DNA from 4 places in the Pectobacterium aroidearum genome. Region 3 is predicted to be linked to each of the others. Evidence: predicted binding sites of a transcription regulator. Region 3 holds the regulator's gene; each other region holds the start of a gene.

What was found. Region 3 encodes CRP, which controls carbon source genes, mostly activating them, when cyclic AMP is high. Its sites were predicted from a motif close to ATGTGANNNNNNTCACAT; they were not measured.
Positions count from the first base shown of each region.
Region 1: a site for CRP is predicted at 5,271-5,288, ahead of fadL (long-chain fatty acid transporter FadL). Genes of this name have one in related genera too.
Region 2: a site for CRP is predicted at 1,397-1,414, ahead of aaeR (HTH-type transcriptional activator AaeR). Genes of this name have one in related genera too.
Region 4: a site for CRP is predicted at 1,591-1,608, ahead of cdd (cytidine deaminase). Genes of this name have one in related genera too.

Region 1 is NZ_CP166097.1:1,570,783-1,578,892, forward strand. It holds gene AB8809_RS07075 (formate/nitrite transporter family protein) at 1-291, opposite strand, end outside; gene mlaA (phospholipid-binding lipoprotein MlaA) at 907-1,668, shown strand; gene mqo (malate dehydrogenase (quinone)) at 2,031-3,614, shown strand; gene fadL (long-chain fatty acid transporter FadL) at 3,736-5,022, opposite strand; gene AB8809_RS07095 (YfcZ/YiiS family protein) at 5,411-5,707, shown strand; gene AB8809_RS07100 (ATP-binding cassette domain-containing protein) at 5,962-6,978, shown strand; gene AB8809_RS07105 (methionine ABC transporter permease) at 6,968-7,630, shown strand; gene AB8809_RS07110 (MetQ/NlpA family ABC transporter substrate-binding protein) at 7,701-8,110, shown strand, end outside.
Region 2 is NZ_CP166097.1:4,858,549-4,866,658, forward strand. It holds gene aaeA (p-hydroxybenzoic acid efflux pump subunit AaeA) at 1-794, opposite strand, end outside; gene aaeX (p-hydroxybenzoic acid efflux pump operon protein AaeX) at 802-1,005, opposite strand; gene aaeR (HTH-type transcriptional activator AaeR) at 1,432-2,367, shown strand; gene AB8809_RS21925 (hypothetical protein) at 2,478-2,816, shown strand; gene AB8809_RS21930 (hypothetical protein) at 2,826-3,419, shown strand; gene tldD (metalloprotease TldD) at 3,504-4,949, opposite strand; gene yhdP (AsmA2 domain-containing protein YhdP) at 5,006-8,110, opposite strand, start outside.
Region 3 is NZ_CP166097.1:454,905-463,014, reverse strand. It holds gene AB8809_RS01975 (LysE family translocator) at 1-287, opposite strand, end outside; gene AB8809_RS01970 (hydrolase) at 394-1,398, shown strand; gene AB8809_RS01965 (YheU family protein) at 1,400-1,636, shown strand; gene AB8809_RS01960 (phosphoribulokinase) at 1,762-2,631, shown strand; gene AB8809_RS01955 (OsmC family protein) at 2,733-3,140, opposite strand; gene crp (cAMP-activated global transcriptional regulator CRP) at 3,514-4,146, shown strand; gene AB8809_RS01945 (aspartate aminotransferase family protein) at 4,339-5,565, opposite strand; gene AB8809_RS01940 (aminodeoxychorismate synthase component II) at 5,685-6,260, opposite strand; gene AB8809_RS01935 (TetR/AcrR family transcriptional regulator) at 6,320-6,742, opposite strand; partial or broken gene AB8809_RS01930 (TetR/AcrR family transcriptional regulator) at 6,794-6,916, opposite strand; gene AB8809_RS01925 (hypothetical protein) at 7,126-8,110, shown strand, end outside.
Region 4 is NZ_CP166097.1:3,308,356-3,316,465, forward strand. It holds gene AB8809_RS15115 (CidB/LrgB family autolysis modulator) at 1-147, shown strand, start outside; gene AB8809_RS15120 (PD-(D/E)XK nuclease family protein) at 183-1,151, shown strand; gene cdd (cytidine deaminase) at 1,668-2,558, shown strand; gene AB8809_RS15130 (NAD-dependent malic enzyme) at 2,768-4,465, shown strand; gene gsiD (glutathione ABC transporter permease GsiD) at 4,520-5,425, opposite strand; gene gsiC (glutathione ABC transporter permease GsiC) at 5,435-6,355, opposite strand; gene gsiB (glutathione ABC transporter substrate-binding protein GsiB) at 6,463-8,007, opposite strand; gene gsiA (glutathione ABC transporter ATP-binding protein GsiA) at 8,033-8,110, opposite strand, start outside.

The DNA.
Region 1 (8,110 bases), 1.1 Mb from region 3:
CAGAAAACCGCCAGGCACGCCAACCAGATGGTTGTGGAGCATGCCGACCGCCATGAATGAGGTTCCCATCGAAATGCCTGCGGCAATCGCCGACCACAGTAACGCCATCGCATCGCGTTCCAGCTCCTTTTGTCCTTCCTGACGAATCTCTTCGTGGATTGCTGCGGCAGGAGAGGGTAAGCGATCTTCATCCACGTTGATCGCTTTTCCCTGCGTGCTTTCGTCGCTCTCTACCGCAACGTCCTTTTCTTGCTCTGGCTGGGTTTGCCTGGATTTTGAAGATGAATTCATAGTGATTCTCTCGACGAGTGGGTCGGTTGGCGCTTGGCTAACGGAACTGAAGACCGGGGCAAGCATCGACAGCCCTGCTGATAAGCGTAGTCAGTTTTTACACTATGGGATGGTGCGGCGTAGCTCACTGGTTTAGGCTGGCGGTGCTATGCTGTGAGTGGAGCAATGAAAGACTGGGCCATCGTCCACGCTGGAGCGCGTGTCGCAACGATGCCGTGAGCTGCCCCATAAGAAAAATGGCAATCCTCTGAAAATACAGTAATACGTAAGCCAACGTAGCGATGGAGCCATAAAATGTTACACTGTTGGCCGATATCCCGTCCTTGTCGCTCAGTCTGATAGGCTGGGGCTGATACTGGGAATACCCATTTTCGGTCGCGGGTATATACCCTAAATAATTCGTGTTGCAGGCCGGCGGTAAGTGAAGGAATCCCGATGAGCTTACTTAAGTAAGTGATTCGGGTGAGTGACAAATCTGCCAGAGGTAGATTTGAACGCTGCTTGCAGCGGCCCCAACGGGGCGAGGTGCACGTAAGTGTGCCGAGTAACGTAACCAACACACATGCAACGTGAAGTATGACGGGTATAGCACACTATAAATCAGGGAGAACAGATATGAATTACCGCCTGAGTGGGGTGGTGTTTGCCAGCGTGTTACTGATCGGCTGCGCCAGTTCCGGGGATCGCGATCAAGAAGGTCGTTCCGATCCGCTTGAAGGCTTTAACCGTACCATGTTCAGCTTTAACTATGACGTTCTGGATCCTTATCTGGTGCGTCCTGCTGCTGTTGCCTGGCGCGATTATGTACCGAAGCCTGCGCGTAATGGACTGGGGAATTTCTTCAGCAACCTCGAAGAGCCTGCAACGATGGTGAACTATTTCGTTGAAGGCAAACCGTATAAAGCGATGATTCACTTTAACCGTTTCTTCCTGAATACCTTGCTCGGGATGGGCGGTCTGATTGACGTCGCGTCAATGGCGAATCCGAAACTGGCGAAAGAAGAGTCCCGCCGTTTTGGTAGCACATTGGGTAATTATGGCGTGGGTTACGGGCCTTATGTCGTGGTGCCCGGCTACGGTAGCGTAACACCTCGCGAAGACGGCGGTGGCGTCGTAGACACGCTGTATCCGATGCTGAGCTATCTGACGTTCTGGATGTCGGCGGGCAAGTGGGCTATCGAAGGGATAGAAACGCGAGCGCAGCTGTTGGATTCCGATGGTTTGCTGCGTAACTCTTCCGATCCTTACCTGATGATGCGTGAGGCCTACTTCCAGCGGCATGATTTCCTTGCCAGCGATGGGCAAATCACCCCGCAGAAGAACCCAAATGCTGCAGCGATTGAAGACTCGCTCGACGAGATCGATTCAGCGAAATAGTCTTGCATCGTCTCGCTCCTTTCACAGGCACCTTCGGGTGCCTTTTGCTTTTATAAAACACTGCTAAACTTATCGTTACCCCACTGATTCTGTGGTTTGTTTCTTAAAAGTTATTACTTTGTTGTCCGTTTATTTACTTACTAAAATTTATTTCCTTTCGTCAGATAACAATAATGCAACGTCGTTAACCGCTATTGATGTTCACGGTGGCTGAAATGTGTCAGCACGCTGATTTTTTTGTTAGCAAGGTGATTAACAAAAAGGTCATAAGAATGATGCCTTTTGCTGATGGTGGCACGGTCGTGTGTTAATGAATGCCTGGAATTCTATTTACCTGCACTTATAAAAATAGAGATATAAGCATGAAAAAACTACTTGCTATGTTCTTCTGCCTGACCGTGGTGGTTAACGCCCCACTGGCGATGGCTGAAGATGCTAAAACGACAGAGAAGACAACGGATGTGGTACTGATCGGCGGGGGTATTATGAGCTCTACGCTGGGTGTGTATTTACAGGAGCTGCAACCGGACTGGTCTATCGATATGGTTGAGCGTATGGATAACGTGGCGGAAGAGAGCTCTAACGGCTGGAATAATGCCGGTACGGGTCACTCGGCCTTCATGGAACTCAACTACACGCCGGATAATCCAGACGGCCCAATCAATATCAGCAAAGCGCTGGAAATTACTGAGGCCTTTGAAGTCTCGCGCCAGTTCTGGTCCTATCAGGTGAAAAACGGCGTGCTGAATAACCCGCACTCTTTCATCAATAGCGTGCCACACATCGCTTTTGTCTGGGGTGATGAGAACACCACTTTCCTGAAACACCGCTATGATGCGATGCAGCACAGCACGCTGTACCGTGGCATGGAGTTCTCTGACGATCCTAATACGATCAAAGAGTGGGCGCCGCTGGTGATGGAAGGTCGCGATCCGGCGCAGAAGATTGCGGCGACTCGCATGCCTATTGGTACCGACGTGAACTACGGCGAAATTACTCGTCAGCTGGTTGACGCGATGAAAACCAAGTCCAACTTTGCGCTGCACCTGAATTCAGAAGTTCGTGATATCAAGCGTAATGCGGACAATACCTGGAGCGTGACTTACGCCGATCTGAAGAACGGTGAGAAAGAGAGCGTGATTAAGGCGAAGTTCGTCTTTATCGGTGCGGGTGGGGCGGCACTGCAACTGTTGCAGAAAACCGGTATTCCTGAGGCCGATCTGTACGGCGGCTTCCCGGTTGGCGGTGAATTCCTGGTGACAGAAAACCCGGAAATCGTGAAGCGTCACATGGCAAAAGTGTACGGTAAAGCCTCCGTGGGTGCGCCGCCGATGTCCGTTCCTCATCTGGATACGCGTATTTTTGACGGCAAGCCAGTCCTGCTGTTTGGGCCATTTGCTACTTTCTCCAGCAAGTTCCTGAAAAACGGTTCGTTGTGGGATCTGATCGGTTCTGTGACTTTCTCCAACGTGATGCCGATGACGCACGTCGGTCTGGATAACTTCGATTTGGTGAAATATCTGATCGGTCAGGTCATGATGGATGACGACGATCGCTTCGCGTCATTGAAGGAATACTTCCCGAATGCGAAGAAAGAAGACTGGAGACTGACGGTTGCTGGCCAGCGCGTGCAGATTATCAAGAAAGATGATGATAAAGGCGGCGTACTGAAGCTGGGTACTGAGATTGTCAGCTCTCAGGATGGCTCGATTGCTGCGCTGTTGGGTGCCTCTCCAGGTGCTTCTACCGCTGCGCCGATTATGCTGAGCCTGCTGGAAAAAGTGTTTAAAGATAAAGTCGCGACACCGGAATGGCAGAGCAAGCTGAAAGAGATTGTTCCGTCTTATGGTCAGAAGCTTGACGGCAATATTGAAATGACCAATAAAATCCGCAGCTACACCAGCAGCACGCTGGGTCTGGATTATATTGAGGTTAAACCTGAGTAATCGGTATTAACTAGAAAGAATGACAATAAGGCCGCGAAAGCGGCCTTTTTTGTGCCAATTCAAGCAATAAAAAAGCAGGTAAGTCGCCTTACCTGCTTTATTACGTTCTGACTGAGGACAATTAGAACGTATAGTTAAAGTTTGCGCCGTACAGCCAGGCAGAACCTTTAGACGTGAAATCATAGTGTACTGCGCTGAAGGCGCCTGGGGCTGCTTCGGCTACACTGACACTTTTACCACGCATGTAGGAAACGCCTACATCCACTGACATATCTTTATTAAAGGCATAGGTTGCTCCTGCGCTTAACCAGAAACGATCCTGATCCGGAATGGAGATGGAACGTTTGTCGGCAGGTACTGGGCTGTCATCAAACGCGATACCGCCGCGGAACGTCCAGTTATCGTCATGATAATAGGTCGTGCCGAGTGCAATCCGGTAAACATCGTGGAAGCTTTCATCTTTCTGGAACAGCGTCTGCCCGTTGCTGCCTGTTGCTCTCAGCTCCTGGAACTGGCTCCAGCTGGTATAGGCAAGGCTATAGTGCACAGCCCATTTAGGTGCCACGCGGTGGTAGGCAGAGGCTTCCCACATCTCCGGCAGATTGAGTGTCAGCTTACCGGGAACGGTTGCACCACCAAGACCGCCCAGACCACCCGGCAATTGGTTGCTGTAATCGCCGTTAAAGTCGATATCCACCTTCGAGCGGTAAGTCAGGCCGACGCGGTTGTTTTCATCGATTTCATACAGGATGCCGGCATTCCAGCCGTAGCCCCACTCTTTGCCTTCTAATTTCGCTATTTCAGTACCGCGAGGCAGAGCGCCATTAATTGGCGGTAGCGTATTGAGATCGCCGAGATGACGCGTAATTTTTGCATCTGCATAAACGGCGTTAACCCCTAAACCGAAGCTAAAATGCTGGTTCAGACGATAAGCGGCGCTCAGGTTCAGGTTTGATGTCAACAGATCGGTTTTTCCACCGATAGAACCTGCGGCATAGGTATCGTTGAATTCCGTTGCCAGCCCATAGTTGGTGGTGGCGGAAGCACCAATCGCCCATTGTTCATTCAGCGGCATGATGAAATGCAGGTTCGGTACCCAGGCGTGCGGCGCGATATTCTTAGCGCTGGCATCATTGCCTGTCAGTCGGTTTGAACCGCTTACATCAATATCCGGGTTGATATAGGTGACACCGCCGGAGAATGACGGGCGGTCAAACATGGTCATGGTCGCCGGGTTACGGCTGCCGGAGGCCGCATTGTCGGCTACAGCACCTTCACCAGAAAATGCACGTCCCAGACCCGATGAGGAGTATTCATTTAGCTGGAAACCAGCTGCTGACACATTTGCTGAAAACAGGGCCACCGCAACAGCAATTGTGGATTGTTTGAACAGGTTTTTCTGGTTCATGACCAAAACCTCTTTATATGCTTGTTATTTAACGTTGTTACACGGGGTAACAAGGGACGCGCATTGTAGGGGGCGCACTCAGCCTGACAAATCAGACCAGTTGCCAAAGTATAAGTTGGGAATACGCCAATGTTGCGCTTGTGTATTAAAAATATTTCCAAAATGATGCAAAATTTAGATCTGCTTAACGTTTTGGTTAATTTGTGTGAAGAGATATTACCCGGTTTTTACTGCTGCATAACACCTTAATGTGATTGATATCACTAAAATTACAGGGTGGCATGAAGTGCTGGTGCTGCTTTAGGAGGAGGGAGTAAAATATAAGGAAGATACAAATATTTGAACTGGATCAAATCTCCCGCATCTTAAGTCTTAAGAGGAAAGTAGCATGACGAACGTAATCAACAAATGCAGTGCTGAGGAAACCGCAGCGTGTTGCTGTGTCGATGTCGGCACAATCATGGATAACACCGATTGCACGGCGTCTTACAGCAAAGTTTTCAGCGATCGTTCTGATGCTGAAGCGGCGTTGGCCGCGTTGACGGAAAAAGCGCGCGCGGTAGAATCTGAACCTTGCGACATCGTCAGCACGCTGGAAGAGGTAGACGGCGGCGTGAAACTGGACATCGATTTTACGTTCAGCTGCCAGGCTGAAACGATGATTTTCCAGCTCGGTCTGCGTTAAGTATTTTTCTGGTAGGCACTGGTTTATTATGCCTGCCAGATGTTTTTCTCTCCACTCACGTGTATTTCCCTTTCCTACGGTCTTTCTGTTGTTCGCATTGATAATGTGTTGTACCGAATTACGCCTCGTGTTTCCCTCTCTCTTCTTCCGTTAGCAAACAATCGCAATTGGATAGTATTTTTTGTTTCTGGCAGATAACTCTGTGATTCTATTTAATTTCAGTATTATTTCTTTATACAAAATCGAGTCCTGTTTTGATCAGTTTTGAGCATGTTAGCAAGTCGTTTACGACACAGGGTAAAACGCTGTATGCCGTGAAAGATGTCACATTGGACATTGATAGAGGAGAGATTTTCGGCATCATCGGGTTCAGCGGAGCAGGAAAAAGTACGCTGTTGCGTCTGGTTAATTTGCTGGAAACGCCAACGGAAGGGAAAGTGACGATTAACCAGCAGGATATCACTTTGCTTTCCTCAGACGCCCTGCGCCAACTCCGGCGTCGCATTGGCATGGTCTTCCAAACGTTCAATTTATTTCAGTCGCGAACGGTAGCGGGTAATGTTGCTTGGCCGCTACGCTTGGCGCGTATGAATCGCCAACAGATACAGCAGCGGGTTGACGAAGTGCTGCGCTTTGTCGGCCTGGAAGATAAGAAGGATCACTATCCCGAGCAGCTTTCCGGCGGGCAGAAACAGCGCGTCGGCATTGCCAGAGCGCTGGTTAGCTCACCGGATATTCTAATTTGCGACGAGGCGACTTCAGCGCTGGATCCCGAAACCACGGAGGATATTCTTCAGTTGCTGGAGAGTATCAATCGCCAATATCACATCACGATCTTGTTGATTACGCATGAGATGAATGTGATCCGCCGCATTTGCCACCGGGTTGCCGTCATGGAACAAGGTCGGGTTATCGAACAGGGACGTGTGGTCGATATTTTCACCCGTCCTGAGCATAAAACCACGCGTAACTTTGTGCGCTCAATTTTTAACGATCGTTTACCTCCTCGGTTATTGCAGACGCTGCAATCACGCCATTCCGGTTCGCTATACCAGCTCATTTTTCATGACGGCTCAACCAGTGTACCGCTGTTGTCACAAACGGCACGTCTGCATCCGCTTATCGATTACAACATTATTTACGGCAATATCAGCGAGTTACAGGGAGCGTTGTTCGGCAGCCTGATTGTGGAGTCGCCAGACAGTATTGCTGCCGCGCTGGAAACGCTGGCGCAAACGGTGGAAGTCAGGGAGGTGAGTCATGAGGGTTGATTGGACGACATTCTGGCAGACGCTGCTGGTCGCTACTGGTGAAACGTTGGCGATGGTATTAGTGACGTTGTTATTTGCCAGCGTTCTGGGCATTGGTTTGGGCTTGTTGCTATTTCTAAGCCGTACGGGAGGATTATTTGAAAATCGCGTGCTGTTTGTGTTGTTGAATCTGGTTATCAACATTGTGCGGCCCATTCCGTTCATTATTTTTCTGGTGGCGGTGAGCCCCATGACACGCATGGTTGTGGGAACCACCATCGGTATTGCTGCTGCTATTTTCCCAATGATTCTGGTTGCCGCTTGCGCGATTGCGAGGGTAGTGGAAAACAATCTGATGTCGGTCGATCCCGGCATGATTGAAGCCGCACGCGCACTGGGTGCGACCCCTTTGCAGATCATTACGGGAGTACTGATTCGGGAAGCGCTGGGCCCGCTGATTATGGGGCTGACATTTATTACTGTTGCTCTGGTCGATTTCTCTGCCGTTGCTGGAATGGTTGGCGGCGGTGGATTGGGCAATTTGGCAATGACCTACGGCTACAACCGGTTTAACACCTCGGTCATGGTTGTCACAGTGGTGATTCTGATTGTGCTGGTTCAACTGGCTCAACATGCTGGCAACTATTTTTCCCGCCGTATCATGCGGCGCTAACACCCCATGGCGACGGTGGAGTTAAGTTGACGATATTTCACTGGGTTTTCATTTAATTAAGGAGTGAACAATGACATGGCAAAAAATGGTATTAGGAACGCTGTTGACGCTCTCCTTACAGGCTGGCGCAGCACAAAAGCCTGTGGATGTAACCATCGGCGTAGCGGGAAGTGAAGACGCATATTGGAAGGTGCTTTCGCAAAAAGCGAAAGCGGAGAACATCAACATCAAACTGATCAGTTTTTCGGACTATGCATTACCTAATAAAGCGCTGGCTAACGGTGATGTCGATCTTAACGCGTTTCAACATTTGGCTTTCCTCAGTCAGTTCAACGTGAATAACCAACTCACGATTGTTCCGATCGGCGCGACACAAATTGTGCCTATGGCGCTGTATTCGGAGAAATACCGCGAGCTGAAGGATATTCCGCAGGGGGCGCAAATTGCCTTGCCAAACGATCCGTCCAATCAAGGACGTGC
Region 2 (8,110 bases), 880 kb from region 3:
CACTCCAGATTAGAATCCACGTTAGCGAGGCCTTTATTGTTCGCGCTGCTGCTGCTGTTATTCACGCCAGCCGCTACGCTATCCACCGTACCGTAAAATATCTTTTCGCTGCCCAACGGCGTGATTTCTGCACGATAGCCGCGGCGAACCCCTTCAAGCTTGGTTTCTTCCATGTACGCCAGCAGGTAGAACGAATCCTTCTTCACAAGCGCTACCGCCGTATTGCCGCGTTCGATGAACTCACCGCTCTGCACATGCAGGTTGGTCACCCAACCGTCAGCAGGGGCGCGTACCACGGTGCGTTCCAGCTCCAGTTGCGCCAGTGACAATACCGCCTGCGCTTTAGCAAGCTGATGCGTGGCGGTTTCCAGGGCATTACTGGACTGATCGATATTTTCCTGCGACATCGCACTGATGCCCAGTCGCGCCCGACGCCCTGATTCCCGACGTTTTTCCGTTACCAGTGCCTGATAGTAGGCGACATCCGCTTCCGCCTGCGCGACAGCCTGATGGTAGCGCGGCTGATCGATAACAAACAGCACATCCCCTTTGTTCACCAGTTGATTGTCCGTGACGCGAACATCGCTCAACAACCCACTGACATCCGGTGCAATCGCGACAACATCCGCCGTAAATTTGGCATCGCGCGTCCAGGGCGATTCGGTATAAAACGCCCAGACGCGGAAAATGGCGACAATCGCGCACAGCACAATCACCAGCGTAATCGCTACGCGGCTCATTTTTTTGATCAGCACGGCCTGCTGTCTAAGTAAGGTTAAAAAGAAAGCTTTCACAGACGCCTCACAGACCGTAACGGAAGAGTAAATAGAACAAACAGCAGAACAGCGCACTGTTAAACAGCGCCGGATGCCAGACGAAGTCATAGATACCCGTCGGTTGCAGCAGGCGGTTCACGACAAAAAACAGAGTCAATGACACCAGCAGGACAAAAAATACGGGGGGGAATGACAGCCCGAACAGCACCATAACCGGGAGTGAACTCATCCTCTTTTCCTTTTTTTCTATTAGGTAGCGATAGCTCGCAGGTTCGCTACCGGATGGTAAATTATGTTGTCTGATACTGACGTTCAGCATAGACAAAAGCGCTTCATCCCGCAGGCTGGCTGCCAGCGAATGAGATAGCGTTAAACTGATGAATAGCGATGCCAGCAGGGGCTGACTAGCGATGGGAAATCAGCGTACGATCTACATTGGGTAAATAAACACAATCATTGGGTAGCCTTGAGCGGTGAATAATCATGTATAGCCGCAAAGACGATATCTGTTCGCGTTCACCTGTAAGTAACGCTGCCACTTGAGCGATGGCGGACAATGCTCCACCCGGCATCACCGGATAGGCTATATTATGGATGCTTATTATCACCTTATCTACATAGTGTGATCTAAATCACTTTTAAGCCAGAGTGAATAATGGAAAGACTAAAGAGTATGTCGGTGTTTGCCCGCGTGGTGGAATTTGGTTCTTTTACCGCGGCCGCCCGCCAGTTACAGATGAGCGTATCCGCCGTCAGCCAGACCGTCACCAAGCTTGAAGATGAACTACAGATTAAGCTGCTGAACCGCAGTACGCGCAGCATTGGGCTGACGGAAGCGGGGAAAATTTACTATCACGGATGTCGCCGCATGCTGCATGAGGCGCATGAGGTCCATGAGCAGCTCTACGCTTTCAACAATACGCCGATCGGCACACTACGCATCGGCAGTTCTTCTACGATGGCGCAGAATGTGTTGTCCACCATGACTGCCGCGATGCTGAAGGAATATCCCGGCTTGTCCGTTAATCTGGTCACAGGAATCCCCGCTCCCGACCTGATTGCCGACGGGCTGGATATCGTTATCCGCGTCGGCGCATTGCAGGATTCCAGCCTGTTCTCAAAACGATTAGGCTCGATGCCGATGGTGATCTGTGCCGCCAAAAGCTATCTGGCACAGCACGGCACGCCGGATAAACCAGCAGATATGGTGAATTTTTCCTGGCTGGAATACAGCGTACGCCCTGACAGCGAATTTGAGCTGATCGCCCCGGAAGGCATTTCAACCCGCGTCACACCACAAGGGCGCTTTGTCACTAACGATCCGCAAACGCTGGTACGCTGGCTCAAGGCCGGTGCGGGCATCGCCTACGTTCCACTTATGTGGGTCGTGGACGAAATCAATCGCGGCGAAATTGAGATCTTATTTAACCGCTACCACTCCGACCCGCGTCCGGTCTATGCGCTCTACACCCGCAAAGACAACCTGCCGCTAAAAGTACAGGTCTGTATTAACTACATGACGGAATACTTCAAAAATGTCGCCCTGACATATCAGGGTTACCGACAGGATCATGGCAAGGAAAAAAAGTAGGATTTGCAAAGAGGAAAATGCGAGACGCCTTCCTCTTTCATACAAAACACATCCCCATCCCGCCATCCGTACGTTATATCTCTTTCCTTCGTTCAGGAAAGTAAAATCACATGGATAAGGTACGAATAAATTCGTACAATATAGGTGAAGGGATGGGGTTCAAGGATGCCAAAAAGCAGCTTATCGTCTGTTTGCAATCGGGTACTGTGTTGCATGAAGCCAGAGGAAATATCAGTACGAAGAATTTGCTGGCAACCGGGCAAGCATCAATAACAGAACTCATTGATATTATTTATCAATCTTCGGGTACATTCTACTCTTCTTCACCCCATCATTTTGCAGCGCATATTGATGTTCATATCATCCGTTGCCGCCATCGGGGAATATCGTGGTATATCAAATGGTATTTTGCCGAGCCAAATTGTGTCTTTATTAGCGTCCACCATTGAGGCGATGACATGAAAATTTTCAAAGTCGGCGATACACAGTCCGCTCTCTGTAACACATGCCAGTCACTTGAAACTGCGACGTTTCAGCTTAGAGACGTCCCATTCAGCGATAACAGCGGCGTGGTGAGACAGGTTTTGGTTGGCGTTTGCAATCGCTGCGGGAATGTTGCCATCATCCCCCATCAATCTACGCCCATGATTAAGAAAGCGCGGGATGTACAGCGTAAGGCGCTAGAAAGCAGAGTCCCTGCGCACATGATAGATATCTTAAATCTGGCAAGCTGCGAATTAGGTGGGGAACCCGATTTTATTCCCACGCTGATGAAATACTATCTTCACACGCTGGCAGCCGATCGCGCAGCGGCACAAGATATCCCGCGTTTTCTGCAAAGTGATTTGGCAAAAGGAAAATCCGAGAAACGTCTTTCTCTTAAAGGAAGGCATGTCGCGACAGACATTGACGTACTAAAAACCACGACAAACATCTCCAGTACAACAGACCTATTAAAAGGCATTGTTCTCAAGATTAAGGAAGATGTCTTGGTACAGCGAGATGAAATACACATCAGGCAGCTCAAATCGATTATTGCAGCGGTTTCCTGATTGTGTGTTCCGTTACATAGCAACCCCTGAAAAAAACCGCGCTAATAAAGCGCGGTCTTAAAGGAACTCAGGATTCAGAGCAAATTACGCCGTGCCGCCGACGGTCAGGCTTTCCAACTTCAACGTAGGTTGGCCAACGCCGACAGGCAGGCTTTGCCCTTCTTTACCGCACACGCCGACGCCTTTATCCAGCGCCAGATCGTTGCCGACCATTGAAATCTGCTGCATCGCTTCGATACCGGAGCCAATCAGCGTGGCACCTTTGACTGGCGTGGTGATACGACCTTTTTCGATCAGGTACGCTTCGGACGTCGAGAAGACGAACTTGCCAGAAGTGATATCGACCTGACCGCCGCCAAAGTTTGGCGCATACAGGCCGTATTCGACGCTAGAGATAATCTCTTCCGGCGTGGATTTCCCGGCCAGCATGTAGGTGTTCGTCATACGCGGCATCGGCAGATGGGCATAAGACTCGCGGCGACCGTTGCCCGTCGGCGCAACACCCATCAGACGAGCATTCAGCTTGTCTTGCATGTAGCCTTTCAGAATACCGTTTTCGATCAGGACGTTGTACTGCCCTGGAACGCCCTCATCGTCCATTGAGAGGGAGCCACGGCGTCCGCTCAACGTACCATCATCCACCACCGTGCACAGCTCTGACGCAACGAGTTTCCCCATCTGTCCGCTGAATACTGACGTGCCGCGACGGTTAAAATCGCCTTCCAGACCGTGACCCACCGCTTCATGCAGCAACACGCCCGGCCAGCCTGCGCCCAACACCACCGGCATTGGCCCTGCAGGTGCAGCCACCGCCGACAGGTTAACTAGCGCCATACGCACGGCTTCTTTCGCCCACGCATCAACGCGCGCTTCACCGTCCGCCACTTCCCAGAAATAGTCATAGCCGCCACGCATGCCGCCACCGCTGGAACCGCGCTCACGCTTGCCTTCAGCTTCGACCAGCACGCTGATCGACAGGCGAACCAGCGGACGCACATCCGCCGCCAGCGTACCGTCTGTTGCCGCTACCAGCACCAACTCATAGACACCAGTCAGACTGGCTGACACTTCCTGCACGCGTGCATCTGCGGCACGCGCGACCGTATCTGCACGTTGCAACAGCGCAATTTTGTCCTCACGCGTCAGGCTATCCAGTGGATTCAACGTTGGATAGAGCGCCCGATGCGACACTTCACCCAGCGTGCGCGCCGTGCCTGTCCCCTGTTCCCGCACAATGCTGCGTGCTGCCTGTGCACTCTGATGCAATGCGTTCAGCGTGATCTGATCGGCATAAGCAAACCCGGTCTTTTCACCGTCAATCGCACGGATACCCACGCCCTGATCGATATTGTAAGAACCGTCTTTAATGATGCGATCTTCCAGTACCCAGGATTCATGGTAGCTGGACTGGAAATAGAGATCGGCATAGTCCAGACGACGCTCATTAAGCGACCCCAGCACAGCGGCGAGATCGTCAAGATTCAATTTATTGGCGGTGAGTAACTGCTCACTGACAAACGAAAGGCTCATAGTTTTTCACTCTTTATCAGATAATCGGCTGAGTACACTGCGCTGCCCTAACGGCATTATTCGCCTTTCTTCTTGTTCGGCTCACGCAGCACTTCCTGAATCTTTGGCTGATCGAGGCTACCGGAAATCTGGTAGCGAATCAGCGAAATCTTGTTCCATAGCGGTGCCAGCACTTTACTGGCAGCAAACACCGCGGCCCCTATAACCGGATTGACGGCAAATGCGGTCGCCACGCCCACCGTCGCAGAAATTTCCGGGGCGATAACCGCTTCCATATTGACCTGTCGCTTAGCGAGGTCGAGATCGCCTTTCATCGCGATATCCGCCTCCAGACCGTCGATCAGCATATCATCAGTATGCAACACGCCGTCTTTAATCCATGCGGTGCTGCGAATCGAGTCGAAGTAAAATCCACGGCCAAACGTATCACTAAAATCAAACCGCAGCTTACGCATCAGCGCATCGAAGCTCAATAAACGCAGCAGTTGACCCGCCTGACCCGCACCCACTTCGGCAATTTCACCTTTACCAATGCGCGTGTGCAATATTCCGCTCAGGCTGGCAATATCCGGTGCCCAAGGCGTTCCGCGCCAGTACAAATCGTAATCCACATCGAAAGAACCGGCCTTCAGCGGTGAATCAACGCCGAACCAGTTAGCATTCTGCTCCAGACTATCCCCGGTCAGGCGGCCTTTTAGCGCGGTCCGTACGCCTTCGGCATTTTCCTGCCAGGTGCCGTTTACCGTCAGACGAGCCTTACCGGTATCAATGATGCCGTCCGTCAGCGTTAACTTTTCCTTTTCTGGCAGCAGCGTTCCCTGAATACGCCCCATATTCTGCCCGATAATCCAGCACTGGCGACAATTAACCGCCAGCGACGGCCAGTCTTCAAAGCTGATACTCGGGTCGTTCAACGGCGATTTTTTCTCTGCTAACGCCACCGGGTTAGTCGCTTCATTCCCTTTCCACTGAGGATTGTAGTAGAGATAATTGATGTCGCTGCGCCACATACCACGATTGGGTATCTCAACCGTTCCGTCAATTTCACGCCCCTTTGCCTTCACTTCACTGCCAGCAAGCGTATTTTTGCGCGTAATTTCCAGATCGTGCCACTGCTGCCCCAACAGTTGCAGTTCAGGCGTACGCAAGGTCACCGCTTCTGGGAAACGAAGGGAACTCTGTGCCTTTCTCCCTTCCGCCGATGCCGAGGCACGCAGTGATGGCAGGAGCCCCAGCCAACTTTCCGCATCCAGCGACGGAAGATCGAGCACCAGCGAGGAATCATCGGGTAATGCAGGCGCCGCCGTTGCCGCATTCTGCCAGCTTGCCCGCGCCAGCGTCACGGTGTCGCCTTTCAGCAGCCATTGACTATTGAAGCGGTTATCCTTGCCCAGCCGTCCCTGCATAGCGAAACCATTCAGATCACCGCTAGCTTTGACCTCCAGCGGCAGGCTCTCACCAGCCGGTTTATTTAGTGGGTTAGGTAAGTGACTACTCACTTTATTTAAATCAGCTTGAACATCAACCTCATAGGTTGTCTTGCCGGTATGCGGGAGATTGACGGCAACCGTACTCTTCCAGCCTGCCGTGCCGGACAACGCCTTGCTTGCCGATGCTGGCAAGCCGGGCAAGAGCGCAGGCTGCCAGTCGCCCTGCAAGCCCACATTCACCAGAAAGGCCTTCGCTTGTTCTTCTGTTGTAAAGTTGACCGCCATCGGCTGATTCATCCAATTCGCCTGAAGCGTGTCACTGCGTAAGTTGCCGTTTTCATAGCGGAACTTACCCGTGAGATTCTTAATCGTGGTATTCAACGGTTTGATGTACAGGCTGTTATTGTTCAGCACAATGTCACCACTGGCGTGAACATCATCACCGACAAGCGGAATATCCAGATGCAGCGAGCCTTTCACCGGCCCGCCAATTTTCAGCTCATCCAGCGCCGTACCCAACGAGGATTTCAGCGGCGTCTGATTAAAATAGTTCCCCACTTCAGGCCCCGGACCTTCCAGCTCGCCATCAATGAGCAGCATCTCTTTTTCATAATCGGGAATGACCGCGCTAATATTCTTGCCTTCCACCTTGCCCAACCAGGTTTGTGGCGCAAACATCCATAGACCGTTGTTGGCGAAATCCAGATTAATATCCAGTGGCGTCAGCGCAGGCCAGCCCGGCTGAAACTCGAAGGTCGCCTCTTTCACCGGAACCCAGACTTCGAATTGGCCTTCGTTGTGCGTATACGGGAAGTGCTGCGGATTACCGGCAAAAATCAGCGTCGCGTTATCGACACGACCGCCTTTCAGCGCGCCGCTCAGATAGTCCACCAGCTCAGTGCCCATAAACTGTTCAGGATAATAACGCCAGGCATCCGCCGCGTCGGTCAAGCGGATACCCGCCAGAATATCCAGCTTCGGCTCCTGTTTGACTGGCTGTTCGTAACGGAAATCACCGTTCGCCCATAGCGATTTCGCCTGCACATCCAGCCCATGACTCCAAAGCGCCAAACCCTGTGTGTCATTACGCCAGTCAATCGTGCCGCTGGCCTGCTGGATTTCCAGCGGCGCGCGGAACATATCAACATAGGGTAGCGTGCTCTGTTTTAATTCGACGCTGACCTGACCACGCTCGGCGCTGCCACGGGCAGAACCAGAAAAATGATCGACTCCCGGCAGCAATTTCCACTGTTTCCAGCTCACGTCCTGCCAGTTGGCCTGAAAGCGGCTTCTCTCCGGCTGTTGCAGAGGGATATCGACGGCAACCGTATTCAATGTGCCCGTCGGTTGCAGTTCTGCCCAACGTTCTTTCAACGCTGGCGTTGTACTGGACAGCAGCGGCAACAGCGTGCTTACCCGCTCCAGCTCCAGATTGCTGGCACGAACACGCAGCTCTTCCTGCCGATCGGGCCCCAGCATGTGTTCATTTTTTGGCAGCCAGAGGGCTGAGAGCCGCCCTTTCGGCCAGGCAGTGCCATCCGTTGCCAGATTCAATTCAGGCACATCCACCTGCCAGCCATTTTCCTGACGGCTAACATGTAGCGTCATGTCATCCACATTCAGACGATGTGCATCAGGACCGTCACCCCAGTTGGCCGTCCCCTGATTAAGGAACACGTCTCCACTGTGGATGCCGCCATCACGGACGTTCAGCCAGGCCGCCAGGCTAAA
Region 3 (8,110 bases):
TCGTAAGCCGCCGTGGCGATTTTCCACGCCAGCCAAAGCAGATAGGCGCTACCGAGGACTTTCAGGATAAAGTGCAGCGAAGGATAAATCAGAATCAAGCCACCGACACCGAATGCCACCAGCAGCAAAATGCTCTGCATGCCCAGCATGATGCCGATCATCAGCCACAGTGAACGCATAAAACCAAAATTCGCGCCCGAGGTGGTCAACAGCATATTATTCGGCCCCGGCGTGATGGCCGCCACCCACAAAAACCCTAACATCGACAGAAATAAACTCAGTTCCATTATTTGTGGGCGCTCCTGACCCAAATGTCGTACCAACTGGCAGCATTGAAGCTAACAGTGTGATATTGATCGTACAAGAGCCGACAACAAGATTTCTATATCCTTTATGTATGACCATTTTCATCCGCTGAGCGGCGCGCATAACCCGCATCTGCAAACGCTATTGCCGCGCCTGATTCGCCGTCACGCGCAGTTTTCGCCAGTCTGGCAGCCCCTTGAGTTACCGGACGGCGATTTCGTCGATCTGGCGTGGAGCGAAGCGCCCGAACAGGCGCGGCACAAACCGCGCGTGGTGCTGTTCCACGGACTGGAAGGCAGCTTTCATAGCCCCTACGCCCACGGGCTGCTGCATGCCTGTAAACAGCGCGGCTGGCTGGCCGTCGTCATGCATTTTCGTGGGTGCAGTGGAAAACCCAACCGGATGAAGCGTATTTATCACTCCGGCGAAACCAGCGATGCCAGCTATTTCCTGCGCTGGATGCAAGAGACGCTAGGCGATGCACCTACCGCCGCCATCGGCGTGTCTCTCGGCGGTAACATGCTGGCCTACCTGCTCGCGCAGCAAGGCGAATCCTGTTATCTCTCTGCTGCCGTCATTGTTTCCGCGCCATTGATGCTCGAACCCTGTAGCCGTCGTATGGAGCAAGGCTTCTCCCGCGTCTATCAGCACTACCTGCTGCGACTGCTAAAGCAAAATGCCGGCCGCAAGCTGGCAGCCTACCCGGACACGCTGCCGATTCAGTTGCCGCAACTGAAACGCATCCGCCAGTTACGAGAGTTTGATGACGTCATTACGTCACGTATTCACGGCTTCCACGATGCCGCCGACTACTATCGACGCTGTAGCGCCCTGCCGCTGTTGCCTCAGATTCGCACACCGCTGCTCATCATCCATGCGAAGGACGATCCTTTCATGACGTCAGAGGTGATTCCCGATCTGTCGCAGTTACCGTCTAATATTGAATATCAGCTAACAGAACACGGCGGGCATGTTGGCTTCGTCGGTGGAACGCTGCTGAAACCGAAAATGTGGCTGGAACAGCGCATTCCCAACTGGCTTAGCCCATTTTTGGACCACGCCACCGACTCCCCTTTGACTCAGGAACCCTAGCGTGATTATTCCCTGGCAACAGCTCGATCCAGAAACGCTGGATAACATCATCGAATCTTTCGTCCTGCGGGAAGGCACCGATTACGGCGAACAGGAGTGGTCGCTGGCGCAGAAAGTGGAAGATATCCGCAGACAGCTCAAGTCCGGCGAGGTGGTGCTGGTGTGGTCTGAGTTACATGAGACCCTCAATATTATGCCGCGCGACCAGTTCAATGCCGGAGGGCATGCCCCCTATTGAGCATGCCGAAAGGCGTGAAAGAATGCGCCAAACATGCTAACAATGATAAAAACTTACGTCATTTTTGAGGATGCGCGCAGGCTCTTGGCCTATGCGCGCATCGCGATCACGGAGTTACGCGTCTTATGTCACATCAGCATCCGATCATTGCGGTTACCGGCTCCAGCGGGGCGGGAACCACGACAACCAGTCTGGCCTTCCGTAAGATTTTTCAGCAGTTTGACCTGCGCGCCGCTCAGTTGGAAGGCGATAGCTTTCACCGCTATACCCGTCCGGAAATGGACATGGCGATTCGCAAAGCGCGTGATTTAGGGCGCCACATCAGCTACTTCGGACCGGAAGCGAATGACTTCAGCCTGCTGGAACAGTCGTTTATCGAATATGGCCTGCATGGCCGCGGCCAGACGCGTAAATACCTCCATACTTACGATGAAGCTATTCCCTATAATCAGGTTCCCGGAACATTCACGCCGTGGGAGCCGATGCCGGAACCCACCGATATCCTGTTCTATGAAGGGCTGCACGGCGGGGTAGTCACCGAGCAAAACGACGTAGCACAGCATGTGGATTTACTCGTCGGCGTGGTGCCGATCGTCAACCTGGAATGGATCCAAAAGCTGATTCGTGACGTTAATGAGCGCGGCCACTCGCGTGAAGCGGTGATGGATTCCGTCGTCCGCTCAATGGAAGACTACATCACCTACATCACCCCACAGTTCTCTCGTACGCACATCAACTTCCAGCGCGTACCTACCGTGGACACCTCCAACCCGTTCGCCGCCAAATCGATTCCCTCGTTGGATGAAAGCTTCGTCGTGATTCACTTTCAGGGGTTGGATAACATTGATTATCCCTATCTGCTCGCCATGTTGCAGGGCTCGTTTATCTCCCATATCAACACGTTGGTCGTTCCCGGCGGGAAAATGGGGCTGGCAATGGAGCTCATCATGGCACCGCTGGTGCAGCGGTTAATGGAAGGGAAAACCATCGAATAAGCATCGAGATACACAGGGTGAGGCCTCCCTACGGGAACCTCCCCCAGTGTTTCCCCTAATAACAGGCTTAAGTGACCAGAATGAGTGCCCAGAGAAAGGGATTATTCCAGCACTCTAATTTCGTGGCTGTGCGTTACCTCAACGGCTTTGCCCAGCATCAATGCGACAGAGCAGTATTTTTCCGCAGACAGAGCGACCGCGCGCTCGACGGCTTTGTCGGTCAACCCTTTCCCCGTGACGATAAAATGCAGATTGATATGGGTAAATAAACGCGGCGCTTCCGAACGGCGCTCTGACGTCAATTTCACTTCACAATCTGCCACATCGTTACGGCCTTTTTGCAGAATCGACACCACATCAATCGCGCTGCATCCCCCCACAGACATCAACACCATTTCCATCGGACTGGGCGCTTTATCGCCGGAATTGCCGTCCATCAATATCTGGTGCCCTGATGCGGATTCGCCCAAAAACGTTAAGCCTTCAACCCATTTTACCCGTGCCTGCATGGTGCCTCTCCACTAAAAATTTTTTGAAAATTTATACCGTTACTGTACAAAAACCAGCGTTAATCAGAGCTTTGTCATGCTGAAGCGAGACAACACAAGACACGTCCTTAAAGCTGTGTTAAAACGAAAATAGAATAGACCTTTTCTGGACAAAGCCAGAAACGAAGAAGATGATGACGTAGCCAGATATACCCAGCCACGTTTACGTTGCAGCAAGGCAGCAACCGGAAAATCAAGGGTACAGTGGTTCCAGTATATTCCCTGACGTCATTCTGCCTAGACTGAATTTTATTTTTTAGCAGTTAAACACGCCGTACAGGGAACTCTGACCCCTGTAATTTGCGCAGTGAATTACAACAGAGGATGATAGCGAATGGTTCTCGGCAAACCGCAGACAGACCCAACTCTCGAATGGTTCCTTTCCCATTGTCATATCCACAAGTATCCATCGAAGAGCACGCTTATTCACCAAGGTGAAAAAGCAGAAACGCTTTACTACATCGTGAAAGGCTCTGTCGCAGTGCTAATCAAAGATGAAGAAGGCAAGGAAATGATTCTTTCCTACCTCAATCAGGGCGATTTTATCGGCGAGCTCGGCCTGTTTGAAGAAGGTCAGGAGCGCAGCGCTTGGGTGCGGGCAAAAACCGCCTGTGAAGTGGCTGAAATTTCCTATAAAAAATTCCGCCAGCTCATCCAGGTTAACCCTGATATTCTCATGCGTCTGTCTGCGCAAATGGCCAGCAGACTCCAGGTTACTTCAGAGAAAGTCGGCAACCTCGCCTTCCTTGATGTGACCGGCCGTATTGCCCAAACCCTACTCAACCTGGCCAAACAACCTGATGCCATGACGCATCCAGATGGCATGCAAATAAAAATTACCCGTCAGGAAATTGGGCAAATCGTTGGCTGCTCGCGCGAAACCGTGGGTCGCATTCTGAAAATGTTAGAAGACCAGAACCTGATCTCTGCGCACGGTAAAACGATTGTCGTTTACGGCACTCGCTAAATCCCTGTCGCTGTACCCTACCAACAAAAAAGCGTGAAGCCTCGGCCTCACGCTTTTTTTTATGGCGAGCTTCCTGCTCGCCACCCTACGGGCCGTCGCAAGCGACGTTGAAAAACGTTCCCTACGTTTTTTTATGGCGAGCTTCCTGCTCGCCACCCTAAGGGCCGTCGCAAGCGACGTTGAGAGCATAACTCAGTTTGCTGCGTTAACGACCTGTGCAACAGCGTTAGAGAACTTCGCCATCCCCTGCACAATGTCATCTTCATCAATGATCAAAGACGGCACAAAGCGGATAACGTTCGGCCCTGCCATCAGTACCATCAGGCCCTGAGCCGTTGCCGCCGCCAGAAACTCGCCCGCGCGACCATGCCACTGCAGTTTCAATTCCGCCCCCAGCAGGAGCCCCATACCGCGAATCTGCTCGAATACGCCATACTGCTGATTGATTTTCTCAAGTTCACTGACAAAGCGATCGTGCCGATCCGCCACGCCTGACAGCACTTCCGGCGTGTTAATGATATCCAGCGCGGCTTCAGCCACCGCACAGGCCAGCGGGTTGCCACCATAAGTGGTGCCGTGTACCCCAACCGTCATCACAGAAGCGATTTCTTCCGTCGTCAGCATCGCGCTAATCGGGAATCCACCGCCCAACGCTTTAGCGGTGGTGAGAATATCCGGCGTAATGCCGTAGTGCATGTAGCTGAATAGTTTACCGGTACGCCCCATCCCACTCTGCACTTCATCAAATACCAGCAGCGCCTTGTGCTGATCGCACAGATCGCGAACGCCTTGCAAGAACTCAGGCGTAGCAGGCGTAATACCGCCCTCACCCTGAATCGGCTCCAGTACGACTGCGCAGGTGTGATCGTCCATCACCGCTTTAACCGCAGCCAGATCGTTGAAAGGAACATGGACAATATCCGCAGGCTTAGGTCCGAAACCATCGGCATATTTAGGCTGTCCGCCAACCGAAACGGTAAACAGCGTACGGCCATGAAATGCATTGTAGAAGGCGATGATCTTGGTTTTATACGGGCTGTGACGTTTAACCGCATAGTGGCGCGCCAGCTTAAATGCGGCTTCGTTAGCCTCCGCACCGGAGTTAACAAAGAACACGCGATCGGCAAAAGTGGCATCAATCAATTTGCTGGCGAGGCGTAGCGCAGGTTCGTTGGTGAAAATATTGCTGGTGTGCCACAGCTTTTCGCCCTGCTGCTGCAACGCATTAACCAGTGCTGGATGGCAGTGACCCAGTGCCGTAACCGCAATGCCACCGGAGAAATCGATATACTCACGGCCGTCCTGATCCCAGACGCGACTCCCTTTACCTTTCACTGGTACAAACTTCGCGGGTGCATAAACCGGCAAAATCACTTTATCGTGAGTATCCCGTGTCACTGCTTTCTGCTCTGCTGCCATTTGCTGCCTCACTCTGCTATCCATCACGTTAGAATGAAAATATAGTCAATAAATATGCATAAAAAATCAATTACAGGCAATATTAAATCGGCCACTGGAGAGAATAACTTTCTATGTAACTAAATTTTAAGGAAATTATCCAAAAGCTGATGTCCTTGCTGGCTAAGAATGCTCTCTGGGTGAAACTGCACACCTTCCAGCGGCAGTGAGCGATGGCGGATCCCCATAATCTCATCTCGCTTACCTTCATGTTCGCTCCAGGCCGTAACCTCAAAGCAATCGGGTAGCGACGCTGCATCAATGATGAGTGAATGATAGCGAGTCACCGTCAAGGGCTGAGCGAGCCCCGCAAAAACGCCTGTATTGCTGTGCGCAATCGCTGAGGTTTTACCATGCATCACCTGCCGTGCCCGCACCACATGTGCGCCGAACGCCTGCCCCATCGCCTGATGGCCAAGACACACGCCCAGAATAGGCAATTTATCGGCAAAGTGACGAATAGCAGCGAGTGAAATACCCGCCTCATCCGGCGTGCAAGGGCCCGGAGAAATCACCAAACGCTCAGGCGCAAGCCGCTCAATCTCACGCAGCGTCAGTTCATCATTACGCTTCACCACGACTTGCGCGCCAAGTTCACAAAAGTATTGGTAAAGGTTGTAGGTAAAGGAGTCGTAGTTATCGATAATCAGGAGCATGGTGTACTTATCGGTAAATAATTGATGATTCATTTTATTGTGCTGTTGATGTCCGCCAATTAACCGGGGGCGTTTTCACAAACAGGGACCAACAGCCAAGCTCGCAGGTAGGGCAGTATTCGCTCGTGGAGTGATAACTGGCTATGAACAGCACAAAAATTCATCGCCATCGCCTGTGTCTCAAATGCCTGAACGCCCTCAGCTAAGATAGCCATCGGCACGTCCTGCCGGAAGTATCCCGCCTCAAGCCAGCGAATGATAATGTCGATATAACGATCGAATGCCAGCGCAATCGGCCCAACCTGTTCAATACCTGCCGCACCAGAGCGACGTAAGATAACGTCAAAGACATAGCGTTCAGATGTCATGAATTGCATACGAGGCAGCAATCGTTCAACGAATTCATCAAGTCCTTCAGGAATCGCAACGGCTTCCATTTCATCGAGTAACTGATGAATACGTTCACCAATCAGTTGGTCCATCAGCGTTTCCTTATCGCTGAAATGGGCAAAAAAAGTGCCCTTCGCTACACCAGCTCGTGTTACGACCTCCTCAATCCGTAAAGCATCATACCCCCCTTCACCAATCAATTGTTGGGCTGTCGCGATCAGTCGCGCATGTGTCTCTTTTGTTCGTTGCTGTATTCGCTTTGTCATCATGACTTGATAACACGATTTCCGACCGTGGTCAAAATTACAATTGACCGCGGTCATTTTACACATCATTATGACCGCGGTCAGTTTTATAAATACAGAGAACATTCGCCTGTCTCACCAACATCAGGCAGACGTTCATACAGCACAATATAGGACCCAGGCCAATGCAAACTCACTGGATACGAATAAAAAACATGAGGAAATAAAATATGCTTAATACGGGTAATGTTCTGATTGTTGGCGGTTATGGCATCGTTGGCGGACAAATTTGCACCCTGCTTGCCAAACGTCATCCCCACCTTCATCTTCTCATCGGAGGAAGATCGCTCGACAAAGCACAAAAAACAGCACGGGCATTACCCAATGCTACTGGCGTACACCTTGACGTAGAGGACACCGATCCACTGGAGCACCTGCCGATCCAGCCCGACGCAATCGTCGTATCGGTAAATGATCACCACGACCGTCTACTGTTATCAGCAACACGCCGTGGTATTGCACTCATCGATCTGGCTCGCTGGCAGGAACGGCAAGACGATGCTAACCGCATACTTCATGGCGTCAGCCTTTCTTCACCTGTCGTCTTAGCATCAGGCTGGATGGCGAGTATCGCTGCTATCGTCGCCGCGGCGTATCGTCAATCGGCTCACCCTGCTCGGTGCATAGATATTGATGTCTTGTTTTCGTCCGCAGATAAAGCCGGACCCGATTCCGTCACAAGTTTTGTAGATATGCACAAACCTTTCACCATTTATGAAGCAGGACAGGAACGCATCGTACGGGGAATGGCCGATCCTAAACCTGTACGTTTTAGTAATGGGCGGGTCATCAACGTCAGGCGTTTTTCCAGTCCGGATCAGACAACATTGGTCAAGACGGGCCATGCAGAAAGTGTCTCGGCACGCATGGCTTTCGACAACACCGCCACCACGGCCGCATTCGCACTCTTTGCCCGCTCTGGCATTTGGGGAATGCTATCCGTAGCGAAACGCCGGGCCTTGCTATACAGACCAGGCCAGGGAGCATCACACGAATTTATACTCGAAATCGTTGAAGATACGGGAACAAAGAAAATCAGCGTCAAAGATAGGCTTGGACAAACTCATATGACCGCAATCAGCGCAGCCAATCAGGTTGAGCGCGTTTTGGCTCTAAATAACCGGCTAAGCCCCGCTCCCGGCGTGACTTACCCCG
Region 4 (8,110 bases), 2.4 Mb from region 3:
GCCTCGCATGCCCTTGGTACGGCGCGCTGCGCGGAGGTTGATTATCAGGAAGGGGCATTTAGCTCACTGGCGCTGGTCATATGTGGGATCATCACATCGCTGATTGCTCCGTTTGTTTTTCCTCTGTTACTGAATTTTGTTGGTTAGTGAACGTTTAATAAATAAAAATGGAGAAATGAAATATGGAGATAGAGGAATTTTACGAATTTCTCACGGACGAGCAGTTGCTAGAGTTACGAGAAAAGCTACGCACTTCAGATAACATTCTTGATGTCATTAAGCTTAGTGAAAACCAAAATTCCGATATGCTCGCATGGTGTCTGAATCCCAATGAAGGACATTGTCAGGGCGATGCCGTCATTAAAGATTTTCTGACTGCGGCCTACTATGCCGGCCATGAGAATAGTAAGTCCACCAATAAGAAATTCTTTGAGGAATGGACTCCAGGTCGTATCCAGACAACCAGCTTTGGTTCGGCTTTTGTGACGCGTGAGTTTGACATTAGCAACTCAGTGGGTGAGAAACGTCGACTCGACCTCTTTTTAATCGATACAACAAATAAGCTCATCGTTACTATTGAAAATAAAGTGAACGCACCGCTCTCTTGTTCTCAACTTGACGACTACTATGATGCAGTAAATAACACTTTTGTACGTAAGGGCTTATTTAAAGATTACCATTTCGCTTACATTGTCCTGGATAAGAAGCTGGACATCTGTAACAAAGAGATTCTGGTCGGCCACGATAAGTGGGTACTCCTAAGCTACCAATGGTTAGAAAGAACGGCTCATCGGGCACGTTTACAATCACAGAAAAATAACGCGGCTGCGCAATTATTGATAGCCTATTGTCAGAAGCAAGCCCAGTGGAAGCACCCTGACAAAAAAGAAATCTCAAAACTTTCTGCCCAATTAGCCTCACAGCATCGGTCTGTTATTAACCGTTTTTTTAATTTAAAAAAATTAAGCCCGACGGATTGGAAGCCAGGAGATATGGAAGGTGTCGACGGTGAAGCATTACTCTTTATTCAGCAAAATGCTCAACTGTGTGACCATCTTGTTCGTGCCAAAGGCATTTCAGGCATCCTGGGTAAATTGCGTAAAACCTACCCACAATTAACAGAAGAACATCTTGAAATGGGCAGGCTCTGACACGACGCAGCAACATCAGCGATATTTACGCTGAGCCAGAATAACGATTATTTACTCTCCTACTTAGTTTGTCAGGAAGAGAATCTGACGGAGAAGTCATGCTGCACGATCGCTTCTCAACGAATTATCGTGAACTCAACACACAGCCAGGAAAGAAAAAGAATAATGCCGTTTGATACCTCTCTTAAAAAGATGCCAGCATTATTAGCGCTGTCAAAAAACGGCCAGAGAAAACCAGAAAGAAAAATGCTCTCTTGATTAAGCCCAGATGAGGCAAGGGGACACTCTCATCGACTATCTCGAAGGCGTACGACAGGAAAAATCTCCCCGCTGTACGCCTTTTTTATTGCCGAACCTAATGAGGGGAAGAGAACGTAAGCAGTAAAAATTGAGATACATCTCGCATTTAGCAGTTAATTTGCATCCATTTCATTCAGTAAAGAGATTTTGATCACAATTTATTGCTACTCTGCTACCTAACATGACGTCATTGACGGGTAAAAAGAGTAAGCCACTATGCATCCACGATTTGAAAACGCCTTTCGGCAATTACCTGCCAGTCTGCAAGCCGCGCTCCGTCCATTAGTCGATAAGCCGGATTTCGCCGCGATGCTCACCGCGGACGATGTGAATGCCGTCTGTGAAGCTAGTCAGTTAGACGCCGATGCATTGGCCTTTGCGCTATTGCCGCTGGCAGCCGCCTGCGCACAAGCGCCTATTTCTAATTTTCAGGTTGGCGCGATTGCACAAGGGCTCAGCGGCAATTTCTACTTTGGTGCCAACATGGAGTTTAGTGCCGTTCAGCTTCAGCAAACGGTGCATGCCGAACAAAGCGCCGTCAGCCATGCCTGGATGCGCAATGAACGGGGACTGCGAGCCGTAACCGTAAACTACACACCATGCGGCCACTGTCGCCAGTTCATGAACGAATTACGTAATGCGGCGTCGCTGCGGATTCAACTACCGGGTCGCCAGCCTGCCACGCTCAGCCACTATCTGCCAGATTCCTTTGGCCCCGTCGATCTGCAAATCGATACTTTGCTGATGGATGACATCAACCACGGCGCTACCTTGCAGAATATGAATGCGCTTGCGCGTCAGGCGCTGGATGCCGCCAACCGCAGCCATGCCCCCTATAGCAAAGCGATTAGTGGCATTGTGCTGGAAACCTCAAGTGGCAACACCTATACCGGGCGCTACGCAGAAAATGCGGCGTTCAACCCTAGCCTGCCACCTTTGCAAACGGCGTTAAATCTAATGAATCTTGCTGGCGAAGATCTGTCCACGGTGAAACATGCCGTTGTTGTTGAACGTCGCAATGCGGTTGTCAGCCACTGGGCTATTTCGCAAATTATGCTGGCCGAGTTGGGCTGCACTGACGTTGAACATCACTTTATTGAGGAATAGTGGCGGAGGTAAACGCAGGATTTCAGCCAAGGGAAGCGTGAAAAACGAGAGGTGAATCGATAAAGCCTGCATTTTGGCTAAGATGCAAGCCATCTGTAACTATTTTAATTAACAATTTCTGTACATATTCTCTGGGTAATTTAAGATCCGCAACAGTTTTTATCGACAACACCTGAGTTTTTTTTCTGTTATCCGAAGAGTAAAAAGTCATGGAATTAGAATACGAAAGCAAACGTCCTCTCCATATTCCCTACGCTGGCCCAATCTTGCTCGAATTTCCTCTGCTGAATAAAGGCAGCGCGTTTACCGAAGAAGAACGCGCTAACTTTAACCTGCATGGTCTGCTGCCTGAAGCCGTCGAAACCATCGAAGAACAGGCAGAACGCGCCTGGCGTCAGTATCAGGAATTCAAACACGATATTGAAAAACACGTTTACCTGCGCAACATTCAGGATACCAACGAAACCCTGTTCTACCGCCTGTTGGACGGTCACCTCAGTGAGATGATGCCCATCATCTACACCCCGACCGTTGGCGAAGCCTGTGAGCACTTCTCCGATATCTATCGCCGCGCCCGTGGCCTGTTTATCTCCTACCCTAACCGCGCACATATCGACGATATGCTGCAAAACGCCACCAAACAGAACGTGAAAGTCATCGTTGTGACCGACGGTGAGCGTATTCTGGGTCTCGGTGACCAAGGTATCGGCGGCATGGGGATTCCAATCGGTAAGCTGTCGCTGTACACCGCGTGTGGCGGTATCAGCCCAGCCTACACCCTGCCAGTCGTTCTGGATGTCGGCACCAACAACCCACAGCGTCTGAACGATCCGCTGTATATGGGCTGGCGTCATCCGCGTATCACGGATGACGAATACTATGAATTTGTTGACGAATTCATTCAGGCTGTGAAGCGCCGCTGGCCGAATGTGCTGTTGCAATTTGAAGACTTCGCACAGAAAAACGCGACGCCGCTGCTGAACCGCTATCGTGATGAAATCTGTAGCTTTAACGATGACATTCAGGGCACCGCTGCGGTTGCACTGGGTAGTCTGATTGCTGCCAGCCGTGCGGCAGGTACGCAGTTACGCGATCAAACCGTGGCCTTCCTGGGCGCTGGTTCTGCAGGTTGCGGTATCGCTGAACAAATCATCGCACAGATGAAATCCGAAGGGCTAAGCGACGAAGAAGCGCGCGCACGCGTCTTCATGGTTGACCGTTTCGGTCTGCTGACGGACAAACTGCCGAACCTGCTCGATTTCCAGAGCAAGCTGGTGCAGAAAAGCGAACTGCTGGCTAACTGGGATTGCAACAGCGATGCCATTTCACTGCTGGAAGTCGTACGCAATGCCAAGCCGACCATTCTGATCGGTGTATCCGGCCAGCCAGGTCTGTTCACGGAAGAAATTATCCGTGAAATGCACAAACACTGTGCTCGTCCTATCGTGATGCCGCTGTCTAACCCGACATCCCGCGTGGAAGCCCGTCCAGAAGACATCATTCGCTGGACGGAAGGCGCGGCGCTGGTTGCGACCGGTAGCCCGTTCTCCCCAGTGAACTATCAGGATAAGGTCTTCCCTATCGCACAGTGCAACAACTCCTACATTTTCCCAGGTATCGGGTTAGGGGTACTGGCATCAGGTGCCAAGCGTATCACTGACGGTATGTTGATGGCCGCCAGCCGCGCACTGGCTGACTGCTCACCGCTGGCAAATAACGGTGAAGGCGCTCTGCTGCCGGATCTGGCTGATATCCAGCAGGTGTCTAAGCGTATTGCATTGGAAGTGGGTAAAGCCGCACAGCTGCAGGGTGCCGCCGTGGTGACCTCGTCGGATGCGCTGCAAAAGGCGATTGAGCACAACTTCTGGCAGCCGCAGTACCGTAGCTACAAACGCACGTCGTTCTAAGCATTAACGGCTTACGGCTAAAAAGCGCGGCACTGGTTGTCGCGCTTTTTTTATTCAGCTTTTCAGCTTCGGGTCGAGCGCGTCGCGCAGGCCGTCACCCAATAAATTAAACGACAGTACCGTCAGAAAGATCGCCAGACTAGGAAAGATCGCGACGTGTGGCGCAATCACCATATCCGATCGCGCTTCATTGAGCATCGCCCCCCACTCCGGCATCGGCGGCTGTGCGCCAAGCCCTAAAAATGACAGGCTGGCTGCCGTGATGATCGACATCCCAATGCGCATCGAGAAGAACACCACGATGGAAGACACCGAGCCAGGCAGAATATGTCGAAAGAGGATCGTCCCATCGCTGGCACCAATGCTGCGGGCAGATTCGATATAGGTAAGCTGCTTCAGCACCAGCGTGTTGCCTCGCACCAGACGGGCAAAGGCAGGAATGCTGAAAATCGCCACGGCGACAATCACATTCGCCATCCCACTGCCCATAATCGCCACAACGGCAATCGCCAGCAAGATTCCCGGGAAGGCAAACAGCACATCGCATATGCGCATGATGATCCGGTCTGTCCATCCTTCGTAGTAACCCGCCAGCAGGCCCAGTGTCGTGCCGATAATCATCCCCACCAGCACCGAGAGAATACCCGCCGCCAGCGAAATACGCGTCCCCATCAGGATTCGGCTGAAAATATCACGCCCTAATGAATCCACCCCAAGCCAGTGTGTCGACGACGGGCCTTCATTCAGGCGTTCATAATCGAAATAGTTCTCGGCATCATAAGGCGTCAGATACGGTGCAAGAAACGCGATTGCAATCAGCAGCAGTACAAACACGCCAGCGGTGACCGCAACATGCTGCCGAAGAAACCGCCGCCAAAATTCACGCCACGGCGTACGAACCGGTTTATCCCTAATGACAGGAAGCGTCGCCAACATCGCTTTACGTCGCCAGTGTCTCATTCCCTTTCCTTATTTGTAACGAATGGCTGGATTAATCGCGGCATACAGCATATCCACCAGCAGATTGATCAGAATAAACTCCAGCGAAAACAGCAGCACCTCGGCCTGAATCACCGGATAATCACGCATCTCCACCGCATCCACCAGCAACCGTCCCAGCCCTGGCCAGTTGAAAACCTTCTCCACAACGATTGAACCGCCGAGCAAGAAACCAAATTGCAGCCCCATCATCGTCACCACGGGAATCAGCGCATTGCGCAGCCCATGCTTCACCACAACCAGCGATTCACGCACGCCTTTTGCTCGTGCCGTACGCATGTAGTCTTCCTGCAACACATCAACAAACGACGCGCGGGTAAAACGCGCCATCACCGCCGCCACCGCCGCGCCCAGCGTCAGCGAAGGCAAAATATAGTGCAGCCAAGTGTCCGCTCCCACCGTTGGCAACCACCCCAATTCGACAGAAAAAATCTGCATTAGCAGCATTCCGAGCGCAAAGGCAGGGAAAGAGAGGCCGGATACCGCCAGCGTCATTCCGATCCTGTCAGGCCAGCCGTTGCGCCACACCGCCGATACGATGCCGATCGCCATACCAAAAATTACCGCCCACACCATGCTGCATACCGTCAGCCAGAAGGTTGGCATAAAACGCATGGCGATCTCTTCCGTGACCGGACGTTTCGACACCATCGACGTCCCTAAATCCCCTTGCAGGATATTGGTAAAGAAGTGCCAAAACTGATGCGGCAGCGATTTATCCAATCCCAAATCCTGCCGCACCATCTCGATGACGGCGGCATCCGCTTCCCGCCCGGCAGCTAAACGCGCCGGGTCGCCGGGTAACAGATGAACGAACAGGAACACCAGCACCATCACAATCAGGAGCGTGGGAATCAGTCCCAGTAGTCGTTTAATAAAATAATTCAGCATGAACAGTTTTCCACAGACATGCGCCAGACTCCCTATAAGTAGACGTGTGTTGACCACAGCGGGCGGCCTGACGGCCCCCGACTCCCTGGTCATGCTTTGACGATGAATTATTCCTTCAGGTCAGCCTCTTCAAAACTGAACAAGGTATCCGGCATCACGTAAAAACCAGTGAGCTTTTTGCTGTTAGCCGAGACTAAACGCTCTGTCGCCAGGAAAATCCACGGCGCATCCGCCCAGATTTTGTCCTGTGCATCCTGATACAGTTTCTGTTTTTCCGTCCGATCCGTGGTTTTCAGAGCATTGGCCAGATCCGCATCCACCTGCGGATTGCTGTAAAACGCCGTGTTGAACTGCGCTGGTGGCCAGGAAGCCGTCGCAAACAGCGGCGACAGTGCCCAATCAGCCTCACCCGTCGAAGCTGACCAACCGGTGTAGAACAGGCGAACGCCCGTTTCTTTGACGCCTTTACCTTCCACTTCCGCCGCGCGCTGCCCCGCATCCATAGCAGTCACCTGTACTTTCACGCCGACCTGCGCCAGCTGTTGCTGTGTGAACTGCAAGACTTTCTGCGCCGTACTGTGGTTATGCGACGACCAGAGCGTGGTGGTGAAGCCATCAGGGTAGCCCGCTTCTTTCAGCAACTCGCGTGCCTTCGCCGGATCGTAAGGCCACGGCTGATACTTTACTGCATAATCAATGCTGCTCGGCAGTGGCCCTTCGGCGAGCGTCGCATAGCCGGAGAACGCGACTTTAATCAGCGCCTCTTTGTTGATCGCGTAGTTCAACGCCTGCCGGACTTTCGGGTTATCAAACGGTTTCTGCGTCACGTTCATGCTGATGTAACGGTGCAGAATCGACGGCGACGCCACCAGCGCCAGCTTGTCGTTTTTCTCCAGTACTTTGGCCTGTTCGAACGGTATCGGGTAAGCAAACTGTGCTTCGCCGGTTTGCAGCAGTGCCGCACGCGTGTTGTTATCCACGACCGGACGCCAGGTAATGCTGTCCAGCTTCGGTAAACCGGCTTTCCAGTAGCCGCTGAATTTCTCAACTTTGACAAAATCAGTCTGATTCCAGGTCACAAAACGGTACGGTCCGGTACCTACCGGATGGAAACCAATGTCCTTGCCGTACTGCTTTAATGCCGCCGGAGAGATCATCACCGCCGCCGGGTGAGCCAGATTGTTAACGAACGCCGAGAATGGCGTCTTCAGTGTGATTTTCACCGTCAGATCGTCCACCACCTCGGTTTTGTCGATCATCTTGAACAGGTTATATCGCTTCAGACGATTATCTGGATTACTGGCGCGATCCAGATTCACTTTCACTGCGGTGGCGTTAAACGCCGAGCCATCGTGAAATTTGACGCCCGGATGCAGCTTAACGGTATACGTCAGTCCATCTGGGCTCACGTCATAGCTGTCCGCCAACACGTTCACCAGCTTCATCTCTTTATCAAAGCCAAAGAGCCCCTGATAGAAGGACTTCGCTACCGTCTGCGATAGTGAATCGTTGGCATCGTACGGATCCAGGCTGGTAAAAGTGGAACCCACGGCGATAACCGCATCTTTGGCAGCCCAGACGGGTGAAGCCGTCATGGCAGCGGTGACCCCTGCGGCGACTAACCAGCGCCGTTTTATCGTCATTACGCTCATGCTACGTTCTCCTTGTGAATCCCTGTCAATAAGCACCGGCTATCGGATGGCGCGCAACAAAGTGTCGCTCACCCACCTGCACCAGAGGTGCCGTGCTTGGTTC